Microbulbifer sp. A4B17: one gene and its partner. The protein of the gene in region 1 binds, or shares a complex with, the protein of each later gene. Links are inferred from orthologs where the notes say so. Each region holds a gene or a part of one and is shown on either strand. Other genes may lie near its edges.

Evidence for each region.
Region 2: the proteins of trxB (region 1) and trxA are in contact, whole or in part, in a crystal structure (PDB 1F6M), measured with the Escherichia coli proteins. The link is inferred for Microbulbifer sp. A4B17 from one-to-one orthologs.

What each region holds. Positions count from the first base shown.
Region 1 is NZ_CP029064.1:2,244,041-2,248,827, forward strand. The notes cover bases 159-2,997. They hold trxB (thioredoxin-disulfide reductase), read right to left. Parts: upstream 2,133-2,997; coding sequence 1,185-2,132; downstream 159-1,184. Other genes in these bases: BTJ40_RS10115 (arginyltransferase), read right to left, coding at 159-410; aat (leucyl/phenylalanyl-tRNA--protein transferase), read right to left, coding at 403-1,095; BTJ40_RS10130 (methyltransferase domain-containing protein), read left to right, coding at 2,538-2,997. In the rest of the region: more of BTJ40_RS10115, read right to left, coding at 1-158; more of BTJ40_RS10130, read left to right, coding at 2,998-3,593; BTJ40_RS10135 (DNA translocase FtsK), read left to right, coding at 3,830-4,787.
Region 2 is NZ_CP029064.1:242,629-246,057, reverse strand. Bases 749-3,429 are described here. They hold trxA (thioredoxin TrxA), read right to left. Parts: upstream 2,414-3,429; coding sequence 2,084-2,413; downstream 749-2,083. Other genes in these bases: hemW (radical SAM family heme chaperone HemW), read right to left, coding at 2,562-3,429; rho (transcription termination factor Rho), read right to left, coding at 749-1,718. Outside these bases: BTJ40_RS01205 (RNA-binding protein), read right to left, coding at 1-188; more of rho, read right to left, coding at 459-748. UniProt on the Escherichia coli protein: Participates in various redox reactions through the reversible oxidation of its active center dithiol to a disulfide and catalyzes dithiol-disulfide exchange reactions.

The DNA of each region.
Region 1 (4,787 bases):
AAGCTGCGATATTGCTCCCGACTCGGCGGATACATCTCCCCATCTGCATGGCGCTGCTCGATGTAGCGTGCGTAGAGTTCGTAGTGTTCATCCGTATCGATGGATTCGATATGGAATATGTCCAGGTCCTTATTGCGTTTCCAGCAGCGGCGCTGGTTGCGATCGGGGACAAACAGGCTCACTGGCACGCGAGCCGGCACGCAGGCACGACAGGTCGCGCACTGGGGGCGATACAGGTAGGCACCACTGCGACGGAATCCCAGCTCTGAGAGGCGGTTATAAAGCCTCTGGTCCACCTCGGTTTGGGGGTCGACAAACACCGTGGTGGCCTCCCGGTCCGGCAGGTAGCCGCACGGGTGGGGCAGGGTGGCCAGTAGGCGCACTGAATCCAGCTGAGAGTATTTACCCATAAGTCCACGAAAGCTTCCAGGGCTGCGGGAAGTGCGGCTGTTTAACACCGTCTGCCAGCAGCTGTTCGAAATCCTTACGACACATCTCCACTGCTCCAAGACTGCTGAGATGAGGGTTACTCACCTGGCAGTCGATCAATGGACAGCCCCACAATTCTAATTGCCGAACGAGGTGGACAAAAGCGACTTTTGAGGCGTCTGTCTCCCGGTGAAACATGGACTCACCAAAAAATACCCGTCCCAGGGCAATACCATAGAGTCCCCCAACCAGCTGACCACCGCGCCAAACCTCCACTGAGTGGGCGAATCCCTGATGGTGCATATCGATATAGGCCTCGCACATCTCATCGGTGATCCATGTGCCGGCTTCATCCGCCCGGGGCTCGCGGCAGGCCTCGATCACTTCGGGGAAGGCTTGGTCGAAGGTGACCGAGAAGGTTCCTCGGCGCAACACTTTGCGCAAAGTGCGGCCAATACGAAAGTTTCGTGGGATAACCACGCAGCGAGGAGAGGGGCTCCACCACAAGATAGGTTGGTCATCTGAATACCAGGGGAAGACACCCCTTTGATAGGCCTCAACAAGCCACTCGGGGGTCAGGCCTCCACCGGCGGCTAGCAGGCCGTTTGGGTCATCCAGTGCAAATTCAGTAGGGGGGAAATCGACAACGGTGTGGTCGAGCCACATCAGGCGGCTTTGGGTGTTCCCTGCCACGATCTGACTCCTGTCGGTATAAGGGTGGGCCGGGCAGAGATACTTCTGCCCGGGGGTTCAGGTTACTTCTCGGCGTCGAGGAAGCGCTCGGCGTCCAGGGCGGCCATACAGCCGGTACCCGCAGAAGTCACAGCTTGGCGGTAAATATGGTCGGATACGTCACCTGCGGCAAATACACCGGGAACAGAGGTCTGGGTGGCATTGCCATTCAGGCCGCTCTCCACAATGAGGTAACCACCATTCATTTCAAGCTGGCCTTCAAAGATACCTGTGTTTGGCTTGTGACCGATAGCAATAAATACGCCAGAGACGTCCAGTTCCTGGGTGGAGTCATCCTTGGTGCTGCGCAGGCGCACTCCGGTTACACCATTATCATCCCCGAGAACCTCGTCCAGGGTATTGTGCCAGCAAACGTTGATATTGCCGTTTTCCACTTTATCCATCAGGCGGTCCTGAAGGATTTTCTCTGCACGCAGCTCGTCGCGACGGTGAATCAAGGTCACTTCACTGGCGATATTGGAGAGATACAAAGCTTCCTCAACAGCGGTGTTACCACCGCCCACAACAGCAACTTTCTGGTCGCGATAGAAAAAGCCGTCACAGGTTGCACAGGCGCTGACGCCGCGACCCTGGAAAGCCTCTTCGGAAGGGAGGCCCAGGTACTGAGCAGAGGCGCCGGTGGCAATAATCAGAGAGTCGCAAGTGTAGGTTTCGTTACCTTTCAGGGTGAACGGGCGCTCTTTGAGGTCAACCGATTCGATGTGATCGAAGATGATTTCTGTTTCAAATCGCTCTGCGTGTTGTTGCATTTGCACCATCAGATCCGGACCTTGAAGTTCCGGAATACCGCCTGGCCAGTTTTCCACTTCAGTGGTAGTGGTCAGCTGGCCACCCTGCTGCATACCAGTGATAACAACTGGATTCAGGTTTGCGCGGGCAGCGTAAATCGCTGCCGTATAGCCGGCGGGGCCTGAGCCGAGGATGATCAGTCGATGATGCTTATTGCTCATGAAGTACTCTTTAAAACTCTCAATTTGCGAAATTTACCCAATAGACTGGGAGTCCATATGCCCGTCCATTTTTTGATCAGGCGAGACTATTAAATTGGGCGATATAATAGGCGATATTTACCATTCGGCGAAATAGTTTGCCTTAATTTCTTCGATTGATAGTGTCTATTCAACCTGATCAAGCCCGCAGCTGAAGCTGCTTTTGTCTCTAAACATTGATCGTAAGATCTTGAAATATAATAAAAAGTTCCACTTTTTATGAGCGGACTGCTGGGTCTTTTTGGGAGGAATATGGTGTTACGAATTAAAATTACTGATTGTGGGAGTGGCAGGAATTGTGACAGCTGCCCAGGGACATTTTCCCTTCAAGCAGATCCTTAGACCCCTTAAAAATTGAGGATCGATATGCGCTACAAGAGAAAGTTCATACCCATAAATTTGAAACAGGAACAGTTGGGGCATCCTAAAACCTTCTTGACCTTAAGTGAGGAAGCCCAGGCTTTCGTGTCTGAAATTATTGACGATAGTTACTCGCTGCGCTTTTCCGTTGACCTGGAGCCGAATGGGGATCACCGGGCCAGTTTACACGGCCCTCCGCACCTGCTCGATCTGTTCACCTCGCTCAATCTGCAAGTTCGATGCGAGATTGTTTCTGATGGATACGGTGGTAAAGCAGATGGGGCTGTCACCTGTGAGGGGAAGCCTGAAGAGTTTGAAAAATTTGCCATGGCGCTGGGGCTCGGTGACGGCTGCCGAGTCCTCGATCTGATGTGTGGGAGAGGGGCCCTGAGCAGTTATCTGCTTAAGTTTGCCCGGGCACAGGGCATTGTTATTCAATGTAGCCTGTGTGATTCCCACCTTTCTCAGCTTGAAAAGCTTGATCCAGATGTTCAGTTACTCGCTGCGGATATCACTATTGGAGATGGGCGGGACCTGCCATATCCCAGTGAATTATTTGATGCTGTTGCCATCAAAATGGGCTTGCACGAAGTGCCCTATAGAGATCAACCTCTGGTGCTTCAGGAGGGGTATCGGGTTCTCAAACCGGGAGGACCCCTGTTAATTTGGGACTTAATGCCAACTTCTGCCGGGGTCCAGGACTTATTGTGTGCCCAAAAGAGAAAGTTGTCATACCTGACACATAGGGAATCGCTACTCTTTGACCGATTCTTCTTGCGGGAAGATCAGGTGCTGCAATTGCTTATCGATGCAGGCTTTAAACAAATAGAGCTGGTATCCAGAACCTATTACCGGGATAGCACCCACGACAAGCTGAAGGCTGAGCTGGGCGGAGATCAGTATAAATTGGAAGTTTTGAACAATTACCTTCGTGAGAGGGTTACCCAGGCGATCATTGATGAAGTTTGCTGGGAGGATTCCGGGCAGGATATCTCAATGATGATTCCAAATTGCATCTATCGCACGTACAAACCGATAAATTTAGAAGAGAATAGTGGTTAGGAAAAGCTCCAGGTTCTCCAGGTTTTCCGATACTGCCATCAAACAACAAAAATACAGTGTGTGTTAGGGCTCGTAAGGCGCAATCTGAAAGCGTAAATTGTAAAATGTTTAGGTGGAGTTGCTTTCTTCTATAAGCAAGACAGAATTTTGTCTCAGGGTTTGGAGATTTGAGTCCCCAATAATCCCTGGCGAATACAAGTGGACATAAAAAAGTACAGAATTATCGAGGTAAGCCATTGAAGGCCGAAAGCGCAACTGAAAAAAGCCCTGCAGAGAGTAATGCATTGCCAGACTCACTGATCGCCCGACTCGTTCGCGAAGGTGCCCTGATCAGTTTGTTGGCTGGTGCGCTGTTACTCGCCATCAGCCTGTTAAGCTTCAGTGCAGAAGATCCGGGCTGGTCGCAAACTGGCAGCTCCCAGCAGGTGCACAATGCCATTGGTCCGGCCGGTGCCTGGTTGGCAGATGTGTGTTTGTCTCTGTTGGGGTGGATGGCTTACCTGTTCCCCCTGCTGATTGGCCTGCGCGCCTATCACATCCTTCGCGACCGCAATGCTCGTTTTCATTTGCCTCTATTTGCTTTGAGGGTTTTTGGCCTGATGCTGCTGCTTGTCAGCGGGGCGGCAATTGCAACTCTGTGTTTTGATCCCGCAGAAAACCCTTTGCCGTTCACCAATGGAGGTATCATTGGCAGTGCTGTGGCGTCTGCACTGGGCTCAAGCCTCGGCTATGTAGGGGCAACCATTCTGCTGCTGGCAATATTTGCTATCGGTGTAACTGTATTTACCGGTTTGTCGTGGCTCAAATTGGCCGAGGCGATTGGCAAGAATGTATTGGGCCTGTTTGCTTTGTTGGGTAGCCTCTATCAGCGCTGGCGCCAAAAACGCAATGAGCAGAGAGCTGCCCGGGAAGCGATAGTGGTGCGCAAGGCCGCCGTGGAAGAAGAGAAGCAGCGAGTTGCTAAGCGAATTCCCCCGAAGATCGAACCAGTTGCGCCCAAGCCCAAGCAGAGCCCCAGGGCGGCAAAGGAAAAACAGCGGGAGCTTTTCAAAAGTGGCCCAGTTACCGGAACCCTGCCGCCGTTGGGTCTTCTCGATCCCGCGGACCAAAATAAGAAGGCCGGCTTCTCCAGGGAGTCCCTGGAAGCACTGTCGCGCCTGCTGGAACTCAAGCTGAAAGATTTCGGTGTTGTTG
Region 2 (3,429 bases), 2.0 Mb from region 1 along the record:
TTCATCTCTTCGATAGCTTTGCGTGCTTCATCGTCGTTAGGCATTTCTACGAAACCGAAGCCTTTAGAGCGGCCAGTCTCACGGTCGGTGATAACAGTAGCCCGAGAGATCTCTCCGAATGCACCGAAAGCTTCGTGCAGGTCGTCAGAGGTTACCGCGTAGGCCAGATTTCCAATATAGATATTCACAAAAGGTTCTCACTAGGTGTGTGGGCTGTCGTGCAGTCACAAATGGATAACCAGCTCCACCAGATTAACCATTTGAGATTGGCCCTTTCGGAGAAACTCCTGGGCCAATTCAGTAAGGCGCGTTGCCTAAAATCCATATCAAGCGCCACAATGTGGAACTTTATATGCCTTATAGCTCGCCTTTTCAACAGTAATAGACGCAATTAACCGCCTTATTCTGCTTTAAGTAAATAAAGAGCGCCTTTATAGACGCAACTTTATATACAACAATTATTTCCGTTTCATGGATAGGAAGAATTCATCATTTGTCTTGAAATCTTTCAATTTATCCACTAGGAATTCAGTCGATGCCACATCTTCCATATCGTGTAACAGCTTACGTAAAATCCACACGCGCTGTAGCTCGCCCTCTGGCATTAACAACTCTTCCCGGCGAGTGCCGGATCTGCGCACATTAATGGCTGGATATACGCGTTTTTCAGCAATCTTGCGATCCAGCTGCAATTCCATATTACCAGTACCTTTGAACTCCTCGAAAATCACTTCGTCCATTTTCGAGCCGGTATCGATAAGCGCAGTAGCAATAATAGATAGACTTCCGCCTTCTTCAATGTTTCGCGCAGCACCAAAGAAGCGCTTCGGACGCTCTAAGGCGTGGGCATCAACACCACCGGTTAATACTTTACCGGAGCTAGGAACTGTTGTGTTGTAAGCGCGAGCCAAGCGGGTGATAGAGTCGAGCAAGATAACCACATCTTTCTTGTGCTCTACCAGGCGCTTGGCTTTTTCAATTACCATTTCCGCTACTTGTACGTGACGCGCCGGTGGCTCATCAAAAGTAGAGGCAACAACCTCACCCCGCACGGAGCGCTGCATTTCTGTCACTTCCTCAGGGCGCTCATCAATCAGCAATACGATCAAATGGCATTCTGGATTATTGCGCGTAATGGCTTGCGCCATATTTTGCAACATAATCGTTTTACCCGCCTTCGGCGGCGCAACAATCAAACCGCGCTGGCCTTTTCCGATCGGAGCAACAAGATCAATAATACGACCAATCAGGTCTTCGGAGGAGCCGTTTCCGCACTCGAGGGTGAGGCGATCGTTGGGGAAGAGAGGAGTGAGGTTTTCGAAAAGAATTTTGTTACGTGCGTTTTCCGGTTTGTCAAAATTAATTTCGTTAACTTTTAATAAAGCAAAATATCTTTCGCCTTCTTTCGGTGGGCGAATCTTTCCGGAAATTGAGTCGCCCGTACGTAAATTAAATCGGCGAATCTGACTTGGAGATACATATATATCATCCGGTCCCGCGAGATAAGAGGAGTCAGCAGAACGCAAAAATCCAAAACCGTCTTGAAGGATTTCTAATACGCCGTCGCCATAAATATCTTCACCGCTTTTGGCGTGTCGCTTGAGAATATTGAAAATAATATCCTGCTTGCGAGAACGGGCCAGGTTTTCCAGGCCCATGCCTTTGGCTATTTCAATCAACTCTTCAATGGGTTTGGTTTTTAATTCGGAGAGATTCATACCAATTGCTTATTAATGTTTCTGTTGTCATTTGGCGCGGACACGCCTGAAATTTTGAGGAGGGGTTTGATAATTAGAGATTAGCTCGTCTATTTACCCGAAACACCTAGGTACCTTTTTCTACCAAGACCACAGTACTCAGTAAACTTATGCTCTCCATAATCAATTTATGGAGCATTATCAGAACAAGTTCAACTCGAGGAGTATACGCACCGGGGATGGTCAGGGACCCTGTGGAGGGGCGTTTTGTCAGCTCGTCTCACTTAATTCAAGACCGCTGAACTATTTCAGAATTACAGCCAGTATAACGGGTGTTTCCCATCCTGCAAAGAAATTTACCCCTTTGCAGGATAGAAACGACAGTCTTACAGCTGGCTGTCGATAAATTCAGTCAGCTGTGCGCGGGACAATGCGCCGACTTTAGTGCCTTCTACATTGCCACCCTTGAACAACAGTAGTGTGGGGATACCGCGGACATTATATTTTGCCGGGCTCTCTTTGTTGGCATCAACGTCTACTTTTACGATCTTCAACTTATCGCCGTAGTGGCCAGCCAGGTCTTCCAGCACTGGAGCGATCATCTTGCACGGGCCGCACCACTGTGCCCAGAAGTCTACCAGCACAGGGCCTTCAGCTTTGAGAACTTCTGCTTCGAATTCAGCGTCAGATACGTTGATGATTGAGTGCTCGCTCATATTGCATTCCTGTTCTTTAGTTTCTCGATGCGAGGGCACAGCCAACGCATCTTCTCACGGTCACAGCAGTGGTTTTACAGCTGCGATGCACCATTGCCCTCAAAATTGGGGCGCAAAATGGGATTTCAAGTCTCTCCTGCCAACAGACTTACGTCTGTTCCAGGAAACGCTGCAGGACCTCATCGATATAGTCAAAGCCAAAAGCACTGGCGGCAATTCGCTCGTCTAAACACTCCACAAGCTCCATAGCTATCAGAGTGGGCCACTGTTTTTGCAGTTCAGACAGTGGCAACCCGGTGTAATGTGTAAAAGTCTCGCTGGGAACCCCCCCCACTAGGCGAAGGGTATTCATCAGAAACTCCAGCGGCAAATCCTCACTCTCAACCTGATCAGTATGGGGTTCAGATAAAGCGCTGTGCAGCAACCCTGGTTGCTGCCTGCCAATGGACAGGTAATCCTTCGGTGTGCGAGTACGTCGACTGCGCAAAATTTGTCCACTTTCCACCAGAGTCACCTTGCCATGAGCACCGGCACCAATACCCAAATAGTCTCCGAAAGACCAGTAGTTAATATTGTGGCGGGACTCGAGTTGGGATTTACTGTAAGCCGACACCTCGTAGCGGCAATAACCCTCCGACGCGAGCAGTTCTCGCCCACTGCCCTGCATACTGGCAATCATCTGCGAGCCGGGGGTAACCGGCGGCGCACTGTAAAATGCCGTGTTTGGCTCAATTGTTAGCTGGTACCAGGAGATATGCTCTGGGGCCAGGGAAATTGCCCGACGCAAATCATTGAGGGCTTCCTCTTCAGTCTGTTTGGGCAATCCGTGCATCAAGTCGAGGTTAATATTCTCAAAGCCTGCTCGGCGCGCCATTGCCAGAGCACTCTCGGCCTCTTCACCGCTGTGAATACGTCCCAGCTGCTGCAATTGGTTGGAGTCGAAACTCTGCACTCCAATGGACAGGCGGTTAACCCCGACAGCCCGGTAGCCGGTGAACTTGGCCTGTTCAAAAGTG